DNA from 2 places in the Nonomuraea rosea genome. Region 1 is predicted to be linked to the other one. Evidence: riboswitches for the same ligand, from Rfam matches in the RefSeq annotation. Region 1 holds a riboswitch; the other holds the start of a gene.
The links. Region 1 has a riboswitch for thiamine pyrophosphate ahead of ABEA43_RS19805 (FAD-dependent oxidoreductase). Riboswitches for the same ligand answer to the same signal wherever they lie in the genome.
Positions count from the first base shown of each region.

Region 2: linked by a shared signal. The riboswitch ahead of ABEA43_RS29150 (purine-cytosine permease family protein) and the one ahead of ABEA43_RS19805 (FAD-dependent oxidoreductase) in region 1 are both predicted to bind thiamine pyrophosphate.

Region 1 is NZ_BAABDQ010000007.1:297,950-303,015, reverse strand. It holds gene thiE (thiamine phosphate synthase) at 1-581, opposite strand, end outside; gene ABEA43_RS19815 (Rv2175c family DNA-binding protein) at 559-933, opposite strand; gene ABEA43_RS19810 (NAD(P)/FAD-dependent oxidoreductase) at 964-2,127, opposite strand; TPP riboswitch at 2,186-2,300, shown strand; gene ABEA43_RS19805 (FAD-dependent oxidoreductase) at 2,269-3,498, shown strand; gene thiS (sulfur carrier protein ThiS) at 3,495-3,695, shown strand; gene ABEA43_RS19795 (thiazole synthase) at 3,688-4,443, shown strand; gene pknB (Stk1 family PASTA domain-containing Ser/Thr kinase) at 4,589-5,066, shown strand, end outside.
Region 2 is NZ_BAABDQ010000013.1:245,927-250,992, reverse strand. It holds gene ABEA43_RS29165 (MFS transporter) at 1-774, opposite strand, end outside; gene ABEA43_RS29160 (winged helix-turn-helix transcriptional regulator) at 897-1,289, shown strand; gene ABEA43_RS29155 (rhodanese-like domain-containing protein) at 1,286-1,609, shown strand; TPP riboswitch at 1,664-1,778, shown strand; gene ABEA43_RS29150 (purine-cytosine permease family protein) at 1,769-3,103, shown strand; gene ABEA43_RS29145 (methylated-DNA--[protein]-cysteine S-methyltransferase) at 3,089-3,661, opposite strand; gene ABEA43_RS29140 (sensor histidine kinase) at 3,756-5,066, shown strand, end outside.

The DNA.
Region 1 (5,066 bases):
TCGGTGATCGCGCGGACCACCACCGCCCGGCTCACGCCGTACGACATCGCCTCGTCGAGATTGCCGAGGTCGATGCCGCCGATCCCGAACCAGGGCCGTGTGCCGCCCAGCGACGCCGCGTGCCTGAGCAGCGGCGGGCCGGGAGCGTGGCGCCCTGGCTTGGTGGGCGTGGGCCAGATCGGCCCGCAGCAGAAGTAGTCGACGCCCTCCTCCACAGCCGCGGCGGAAGCCTCGGCGGCGGAGTGGGTGGACCGTCCGATGACGATGTCGTCGCCGAGTATCTCTCGCGCGACCGTCACAGGAAGGTCGTCCTGCCCCAGGTGGAGCACGTCGGGCCGGGCGGCATGAGCGATGTCCGCCCGGTCGTTGACGGCCAGCAGTTTGCCGTGCCGGTCGCAGGCGTCGCGGAAGATTTCGAGGAGCGCGAGTTCTTCGCGTGCCTCCAGGCCCTTCTCCCGCAGCTGGATGATGTCCACGCCGTTGGCCAGCACCGAGTCGAGGAACTCTGCCAGGTCGCCGCGGTCGCGGCGGCCGTCCGTGCAGAGATAGAGGCGGGCCTCAGAAACCGAGGGCTTGGGCACGCCGCTTGACCTCTGTGTGACGGCCGGCCCTGATCGCCTCAATGGGCGACCCTGGCAGGGACTCGTCTGGGGTGAAGAGCCAGCGCAACGACTCCACATCGTCGTAGCCGGCGTCCAGCAGCACGGTCAGTGTGCCGGGCAGGCCCTTCATCACGTCCTTTCCATCCAGGAACACCGCAGGCACCTGTGGCCCGCCGCCCCCTCGGCGCACGCCTAGGAGCTTGTGGTCCTTGAGGAGTTGCTTGGCCCGCCCTAGCGATAGGTCCAGGCGCGAGGCCACTTCGGGGAGAGTGAGCCACTCGTCAACGAGCTGGTCGGTCTCCCGGTCGATCTGTGCAACAGAAAGCGTCACGAAACCACAACTACCACATGCCGTGCTTGCTCAAACAACACAATCCCGTAGGGAGACCTCTGGATCTACCAGGCGTTCCACGTCGAGACGGTGTCCGGCGTCGATGATTCTGCGCCCCTGTACGAGGTCGCGCGGCCGATCCACGGCGAGCACGGCGGCGAGGGCGTCGTCGCCGGTGAGCCAGACGGCCGACCACTTGCCGCCGGGATCGCCGCGGTAGACGAGGCGCTCTCCGGCCGGATGGTGGCCCGCGTACTGGACCATGTGCCCGAACTGCTCCGACCAGAAGTACGGCACCGGATCGTAGGCGACCTCCTCCCCCAGCAGGCTCGCCGCGGCGATCTCGGGGGCGTTGAGCGCGGTGTCCCAGTGCTCGACCCTGAGCCTGGTCTGCCAGCGGCGCGACCACCAGGCCGCGCAGTCGCCGACGGCGACGGTGTTCGGCAGCGAGGTGCGCAGGTATTCGTCGGTGACGACGCCGTTGTGCAGGTCGATGTCGGCGTCGGCCAGCCAGCCGATCGCCGGGCGGACGCCGATGCCGGTGACGACCACGTGGGCATCGACGAACTCGCCGCCCACCAGCCGCACGCCGCCCTCGTCCACCGAGTCGACCATGGTCTCCAGGCGCAGGTCGATGCCGTCGTACCAGGGCTCGGTGCGGGCGCCGAGCTCGGCGCCGACGGCGGTGGCGAGCGGGGCGGGGCCCGCCTCGACGACCGTCACGACGCAGCCCGCGCGACGGGCGGCGGTGGCCACCTCGGCGCCGATCCATCCGGCGCCGATGATCGCGACGCGGGCGCCGGGGACGAGCATGGCCCTGAGCTCGTGGGCGTCGTCGAGGGTGCGCAGCACGTGCTGGGGGCCGTCGCCGGGCAGCGTGATCGGCTCGGCTCCGGTGGCGATCACCAGGCCGTCGTAGCCCAGCTCGCCCTCGGTGGTCTCGACGACGCCGCTGCGCAGGGACTTGGCGCTGACGCCCGGCCAGAAGTCGACCTCCATCGCGGCCAGGTCGGCCTCGACGAAGCTGGTGTCGGCGTCGCCGAGCAGCACGGCCTTGGACAGGGGCGGGCGGTCGTAGGGGCGATGCCGTTCTTCGCCTATCAGGGTGATCCTGCCGTTGAATCCCCGTCCGCGCAGCGCCTCCACCGTGCGTACCCCGGCCAGTCCCGCTCCTACCACCACGACATGGTTCACGTTCATGACCATAACGGGGGCGGTGTCTGGACGCCGCACCGAGGCCGTAGGCTGTGGAGGAGAGACGCGCGGGAGTCCGGCGTGACCGGGCTGAGAGGAAGGCTGCACGGGCCTTCGACCGCAAGACACCTGATCCGGATCATGCCGGCGAAGGGAGCGCAGGTGGACGTGATCGTGGGTGGCGGGGTCGTCGGGCTGTCCGTCGCCTGGCGGCTGGCTCGCGCGGGGCGGCCCGTCACCGTGGTGGATCCGGCTCCGGCCTCCGGGGCCTCGCACGCGGCTGCGGGGATGCTGGCCCCGGTCAGCGAGGTCACCTACACGGAGGCGCCGTTGCTGCGGCTCGGGGTGGCCTCGTTGCGCCGCTGGCCGGCGTTCGCCGCCGAGCTGGCCGCCGACGCGGGGCTCGGTGATCCGCGGACCGGGCTGGACCTGCGCTCCGAGGGGACGCTCGACGTGGCGTTCGGGGCCGACGACCTGGTGGCGCTGGATGAGCTGGCGGCGTACATGGACAAGCTCGGGCTGCCGGTCGAGCGGCTGACCGGGCGCGAGTGCCGCCGTCTGGAGCCCATGCTGGCGCCTTCCGTGCGCGGCGGGCTGCTGGCTCCCGGCGACGCCTGGGTGGATCCGCGCCGCGTGACGGCGGCGCTGCTCGCCGCTCTGGAACGGCTGGACGTGCCGCTGGTACGTGAGCACGCCACCGGGCTCCTCCGCGAGGACGCCGGCCGGGACGGCACGGGCGACGGCGATGACGGCGATCGCGCCGGCCGGGGCAGCATGGGTGGCGATCGCCCAGGACTGAGCGGTGGAACGGGCGGCGGGAGCGGTGGCAGGGTCGTGGGGGTGCGGCTTCGGGATGCGCCGGACATATCGGCTGATCGGGTGATCCTGGCGGCCGGGGCGTGGAGTGCCGAGCTGGCCGACGTGCCGGTGCGGCCGGTCAAGGGGCAGATCATGCGGTTGCGTTCCCCGCAGCCGCTGCTCGGCCGATGCGTGCGCGGCACCGTGCACGGCGCGTCCGTCTACCTCGTCCCCAGGGGCGACGGCGAGCTGGTGGTCGGGGCCACTCAGGAGGAGATGGGGTTCGACACCAGGGTGACCGCGGGCGGGCTCTACGAGCTGCTGCGCGACGCCAGGGAGCTGGTGCCGGGCGTCACCGAGCTGGAGGTCGCCGACGTGGTGGCGGGCCTGCGGCCGGGCACGCCGGACAATCTGCCGCTCATCGGCCCGAGCGGCACGCCGGGGCTCACGCTGGCCACCGGGCACCACCGGGGCGGCGTGCTGCTGGCCCCGCTCACCGCGGCCGTCCTGCTGGGCGAGGAGAGTGAGGCGGCGACATTGTGCTCACCCGCGAGATTTCGGGATATTTCATGAACGTGACGATCAACGGAGCTGCGCACGAGGTGGCCGACGGCACGACCGTGGCGCAGGCCGTACGCACATTGACGACGGCCACCACCGGAGTGGCCGTGGCCGTGAACGACGAGGTGGTCACGCGGAGCACGTGGGAGACGACGGTGCTCGGCGACAGTGACCGCATGGAGGTGCTGACGGCGGTGCAAGGTGGATGATCTGATCATCGCCGGGGAGAAGTTCGCTTCCCGGCTCATCATGGGGACCGGGGGCGCGCCCTCGCTGGAGGTGCTCGACCAGGCACTGGCCGCCTCGGGGACCGAGCTGACCACGGTGGCCATGCGGCGGCTCGACCCGGGCGCCCGCGGCTCGGTCCTGGACGTGCTGCGCGACCGGGACATCAAGGTGCTCCCGAACACGGCCGGCTGCTTCACCGCGGGCGAGGCCGTGCTGACGGCGCGGCTGGCCAGGGAGGCGCTCGGCACGAACTGGGTCAAGCTGGAGGTCATCGCCGACGAGCGGACGCTGCTGCCCGACCCGATCGAGACGTTCGACGCGGCGGAGCGGCTGGTGGCGGACGGGTTCGTGGTGCTGCCGTACATCGGCGACGACCCGGTGCTGGCCCGGCGGCTGGAGCAGGCGGGCTGCGCGGCGGTGATGCCGCTGGGCGCGCCGATCGGCTCCGGCCTGGGCATCCGCAACCCGCACAACATCGAGCTGATCGTGGAGTCCGCCTCCGTGCCGGTCATCCTCGACGCGGGCATCGGCACCGCCAGCGACGCCGCCCTGGCGATGGAGCTCGGCTGCGACGCCGTGCTGCTGGCCACGGCGGTCACCAGGGCGCAGCGGCCCGATCTCATGGCGGCGGCCATGAAGGCGGCCGTGACGGCGGGACGGCTGGCGCGCCAGGCGGGCCGCATCCCGCGCAGACGCTACGCCGAGGCGTCCTCCCCGACGACGCCATGACCTGACCCGCGCCGGCCCGCTGGCGTCGTAGCCCCTGGCGGGAGGCGGTCCGGCGGCGTCGTGGCGGGCCGAAACGAGCACGGGTCCGCATCGGTTTCGGGCAGGCGGGCCCTGCCAGTGGCAAAACGCCCGTAAACTCAGCGGGGTGGATACGACGACTGCGGACCCCCTGGTCGGGCGGCTCCTCGACGGGCGCTACCGTATCGAGAGCCGGATCGCCCGGGGCGGTATGGCGACCGTCTACCTTGCGCTGGACATCCGGCTCGACCGGACGGTGGCGCTGAAGGTCATGCATCCTTCGCTCGCCGAGGATCCCGCCTTCGTCAGGCGGTTCATCGGCGAGGCGAAGTCGGTGGCCAGTCTCTCTCACCCCAACGTGGTGCACGTCTTCGACCAGGGCACCGACACGGACGTCGTCTACCTGTCGATGGAATACGTGCCCGGCAGGACGCTGCGCGACATCCTGCGCGACCGCGGCAGGCTGCCTGCCCGGGAGGCGCTCGAGATCATGATCCCGGTGCTCGCCGCCCTCGGCGCGGCCCACCAGGCCGGGATGGTCCACCGCGACGTGAAGCCGGAAAACGTCCTGATGACCGACGACGGCCGGGTCAAGGTCGTCGACT
Region 2 (5,066 bases), on a different contig from region 1:
GCCGAAGCGGACCAGCGGGCTGGCCGAGCGGCGTTCGATGGCGACGAACGCCCCCAGCAGCGCCAGGCCGCCGGCGAAGACCCCGATGGTCAGCGGCAGGCCGTCGGCCGGGTGCTCCAGGCGTACCACGCCGTAGACCAGCAGCATCATCGCGCCCGTGACGCTCGCCGCGCCCGCCACGTCGAAGCCCGCGACCGGCGGCCGCTCGGCGGCGGGCTCCTTCAGCAGCGGGATCGCGGCCAGAAGGATCACCAGCGACAGCAGGACGGGCGCGAAGAACACCCAGCGCCAGCCGAACGCGGTCAGCACGCCACCGGCCACCAGCCCCAGCGCGAAGCCCGCGGCCGCGGTGCCCGCGTAGATCAGCAGGGCCTTGTTGCGCTGCCTGCCCTCGGGAAAACTGGTGGTGACCAGGGAGAGCCCGGCGGGCGTCATGAACGCGGCGGCCACCCCTGTCACGAACCTGGCCACCAGCAGCACCCAGCCCTCGTTCGCGAAGCCGCCGAGCCCGGAGAAGACCAGGAACACCCCCAGCCAGAGCAGGAACATCCGCCGCCTGCCCAGCAGGTCTGCCGCCCGCCCGCCGAGCAGCATGAACCCGCCGTACCCGAGCACGTACGCGCTCACCACCCCGCTCAGCAGCCCCGTGGACAGCCCGAGGTCGGCCCGGATGGCCGGGAGGGCGACGTTCAGCATGCCGACGTCGATGCCCTCCAGAAATATGGCCCCACACAAAACGATCAGTACGCCCCACGAGCGGGCAGGCATCGCCATGACAAAACCCCCGGTTACCTTTAGGCAGGTCGGTTCTCTCTTGTAACCGTCCACATCATGCGGCAACATGGAATCTCGTGGAAGACGGCACTTTGGAATCACTCGGTTACTGCGAAGGCACCATGGACGACGACGACTACGACGTGCGCCAATGGGACGTCCGCGAGGGCTGCGAGGTCCGCCAGATCCTCGACCGCATCGCGGACAAGTGGTCGCTGCTCGTCATCGCCCTGCTCGACTGCCAGAGCCTGCGCTTCACCCAGCTCCGCCGCGAGATCGACGGCGTCAGCCAGCGCATGCTGAGCGTGACCCTGCGCCAGCTCGAACGCGACGGCCTGGTCACCCGCACGGTCCACCCCGTCGTGCCGCCCCGGGTGGACTATGCGCTGACGCCGCTCGGCCGCACCCTCCACCAGACCATCAAGTCCCTGGTCACTTGGACCGAGGAGCATCAGGAGGAGATCGCCGAGGCGCGTGTTTCCTACGATGCGCGACGCGCGACAATGGAGTCATGACCGTTCCTGAGATCGAGGCCAGTGCCATTCCCGCCGACGCCTATCTGCTCGACGTCCGTGAGCAGGACGAATGGCTGGCGGGGCACGCGCCGGAGGCCGTGCACATCCCCATGACGCAGATCCAGGGCCGGGTCGAGGAAGTGCCCGGCGACCGTACGATCTACGTCGTCTGCCGGGTGGGCGGCCGGTCCTTGCAGGTCGCGGCGTGGCTCAACCAGCTCGGGCGCGACGCGGTCAACGTCGGCGGCGGCATGCAGTCGTGGGAGTCCGCGCAGCGTCCGATGGTCAGCGAGACCGGCCAGGAGCCGTTCGTCGCCTGAAGTCACCCACTATGGCGGTTTCGCCGCCATTGAGGCATCATGAGGTCGCTAACTACAGATCGTCGCGGGAGCTCGGGGTCGCCGGGCTGAGAGGGCAGCAACTGGTCCGCTGCCGACCGCCTGAACCTGTCCGGGTAATGCCGGCGTAGGGAGTGTGCGATGTCGCATGCCGTCGACGAAGTTCCGCTGACCCTCGAAGGACGGCCACCGAAGACGCTGGGCGTGCTCGACCAGGGTGCGCTCTGGGCGAATCTCGGTGTCAGCCTGCTGGGCTTCTCCGGGGCGCTGTTCCTGCTCGACCCGCTCGGCAATGCCCCGCTGAGCCTCGCCGCCGCCCTCGCGGCGGCGGTGGTCGGCAGCCTGATCGGCACGGCCATGGTGGGCCTGTCCGCCATCCCCGGCACACGGACCGGGCAGCCGGCGATGGTGCTGCTGCGCGGGCTGTTCGGGGCGAAGATCTCCTACGCGCCCACGGTGCTGAACATCGTGCAGATGCTCGGCTGGGGCGCCTTCGAGCTCTGGGTGATCGCCAAGGCCGCGACCGCGATCTTCGGGTCGGTGCCGTACCAGGTGTGGGTGATCGTGGCGGGGGTGCTCACCACGGCGCTCACGATCTGGCCGCTCGGCTCGATCCGCCTCCTGCGCCGGTACGTCACCGTCGGCGTGATCGTGTCGCTGATCTGGTTCGGCTGGTTCTTCCTGACCGAGGCCCAGCCGCAGACCGGGGGGTCGTGGACGGCGTTCGCCCCGGCCGTGGACTACGTGATCGCCCTGTCGGTGTCGTGGGTGCCGATGGCCGCCGACTTCGCCAGGCACTCCAGGTCGAGCAGGGCCGCGTTCGCCGGCGTGGTCGGCGGTTACACGCTGGCGCAGGTGGCCTGCCTGGGGCTGGGCGTCTACGCGGTGGCGATGGCCGGCGCGGGCGCGGTGCAGGCCGACAGCACGGCGGTGTTCGCGCCCTTCGTGGCGGTGCCGCTGGGCGCGCTGTTCTTCGGCATCCTGGTGCTGCGTGAGACCGACCAGTCCTTCGCCAACGTCTACTCCACCACCGTCTCGCTGCAGAACCTGATGCCGCGCGTGGACCGGCGCGTCTTCTCGGTCGCGATCGGGATCCTGACGGTCGCGATCGCCCTCGTGGTGGACGTCACGTCGTACGGCGCGTTCCTGGGCGTGATCGGGGCGGTGTTCGTGCCGATGTTCGCGGTGCTGGCGGTCGACTATTTCCTGCTCGGCGGCTCCCACCGCTGGAACACCGCGGAGAACGCGCCCTCGCGCTGGTCGATGCTGGTGCCGTGGGCGCTCGGCTTCGTCGCCTACTGGCTGACGACCTCCACCCCCACCGTCGCGGCGTGGGACGGGCTCTGGCAGTCGGCCCGCGAGCTGATCGGCTTCACCCGGCAGACCTGGATGAACGGCGCGCTGGGCGCGGCCCTCGTGGCCGCCGTGGTGACGCTGCTCATCGGCTGGCCGCGACGGCGCTCATCCGCCCGCTGAGGTGCGCCTTTCCACGTTGAGCAGGTGCTGCTTGGCGGCCACGCCACCCGCGTAGTCGCCGAGCTCGCCGTCCTCGCGCACCGCCCGGTGGCACGGCACGATCACGCAGATCGGGTTGGAGGCCAGCGCGTTGCCGATCGCCCGCAGCGCGCGCGGCCTGCCGATGCTCTCGCCGATCCGCTCGAACGTGGTCGTCGTGCCGTAGGGGACGCCCATCGTCTTCTGCAGCACCGTGCGGGCGAAGGATGTGGCCAGCGACAGGTCCACCGGCGTGGCGAACGCCCGCAGGCGGCCGGAGAAGTAGGCGTCCAGCTCTCTGCGCACCGGGTCGAGCCGCCGCGGATCGGGCCCGATGAACGTGCCCACATGCCTGCTGAGCAGCTCGAACACGCTGTTTTCCGGCTCGAAGCTGCAGGCCGCGATGCCCTTGCCGGTCACGGCGAGCACCATTCTGCCCACGGCGCCGTCATAGGTGCCGAACGCGATGTCCGGCGGTGTCTCACCCTTGTAGGTGCTGGAGGTCACGCGCAGCAGGGCATCGAGATCGCCGCTCGACATAGCCTCACCCTCCCACCCGCCGGGAATCACCGTGACCGCAGCGTATCGGACGGATCGCCCGACGCACCCACCGCGCCACGTGCACTATGGAGGAGTGGGGGACGAATGGGCCGGTAGTGACGACGAGATCGCTCGTGCGGTGCTCGCCAGCTCGCCCAATGCCGTCGTGGCGCTCGACAGGGATCAGAGTGTCCTTGTCTGGAACGACGCCGCCGAGCGGCTCTTCGGGTGGACGGCGGAGGAGATGCTCGGGCGCAGGGCGCCGATCGTGCCGGGCGAGCTGAAGGCCGAGCACAACGCGGTGCTCGAACGCGTACGCACCGGCGGGCAGGTCTCGCTGCGTACCAAGCGCCTGCGCAGCGACGGGACCATGCTCGACGTGCGGGTGGACATCAGCGCGCTGCGTCTGGGCAGCGCCGTGGCCGGCTACGTCTGCGTGCACCATCTGGCGCAGGCCGACGAGGTGGCCAGGAACCGCATGGCGCGCCGGGCCAGGCTCGTGCGCAGGCTCACCGACGTGGTCGGTGACATCAACTCCGAGCTGGAGCTGTCCGCCGTGCTCGACCGGATCTCGGCGAGTCTTACGGAGCTCACGGGGGCCGACGCGGGCGGGTTCGTGCTGATCGAGGAGGATCGGCTGCGGCTGGTCAGCACGTACCGGCTGCCTGAGAGCATCAGAGGGACCACCACGGACCTGCGTACGAGCCTGGTGGACAAGCTTTTACGCACCGGCAAGACCGTCATGCTGGAGTCGGACGGGCTGGAGGACCTGGTGTGGGCGCGGCTGAAGGGGCTGCACACGATCGCGCTCGGCCTGGCCGCCGTCGGCGGGCGGCCCTACGGCGCCCTGTACGCGCTGTTCGCCCGGCGCACGCCTGGACACCTGGAGCTGGAGCTGCTGGAGCTGCTCGCCGGGCACGCGGGCATCGCCGTCGGGAACGCGGTGGCCTACCAGGAGGCGGTGCGGCAGCGGGCGCATGAGCGGGCCGTGTTCGACGCCAGCGCCGACGGCATCGCCGTGCTCGACGGCGGGGGCCGCGTCGTGCGCTGGAACCCGGCCGCGGCCGAGCTGACCGCCTTCCCCGCCACCGCCGTCATCGGCGGGCCGCCGCCGTTCCCGCTGCCCAAGCCGGGGGAGAAGGTCACGTTCCAGATGGAGACCGGGCGGTGGCTGGACGTGGTGAGCGCGCGGATCGAGGAGACCGGCGAGGTGGTCATCGACTTCCGCGACGTGACCACGGCCAAGGAGCTGGAGGAGGCCAAGGACCTGTTCCTGGCCACGACCAGCCACGAGCTGCGGACGCCGATCACGATCGTGCGGGGGTTCGCCAGCACGCTCGATTCGCGCTGGGACAAGCTGAGCGACGCCGAGCGGCGTTCTGCCGTGCACACGATCTCGGAGCGG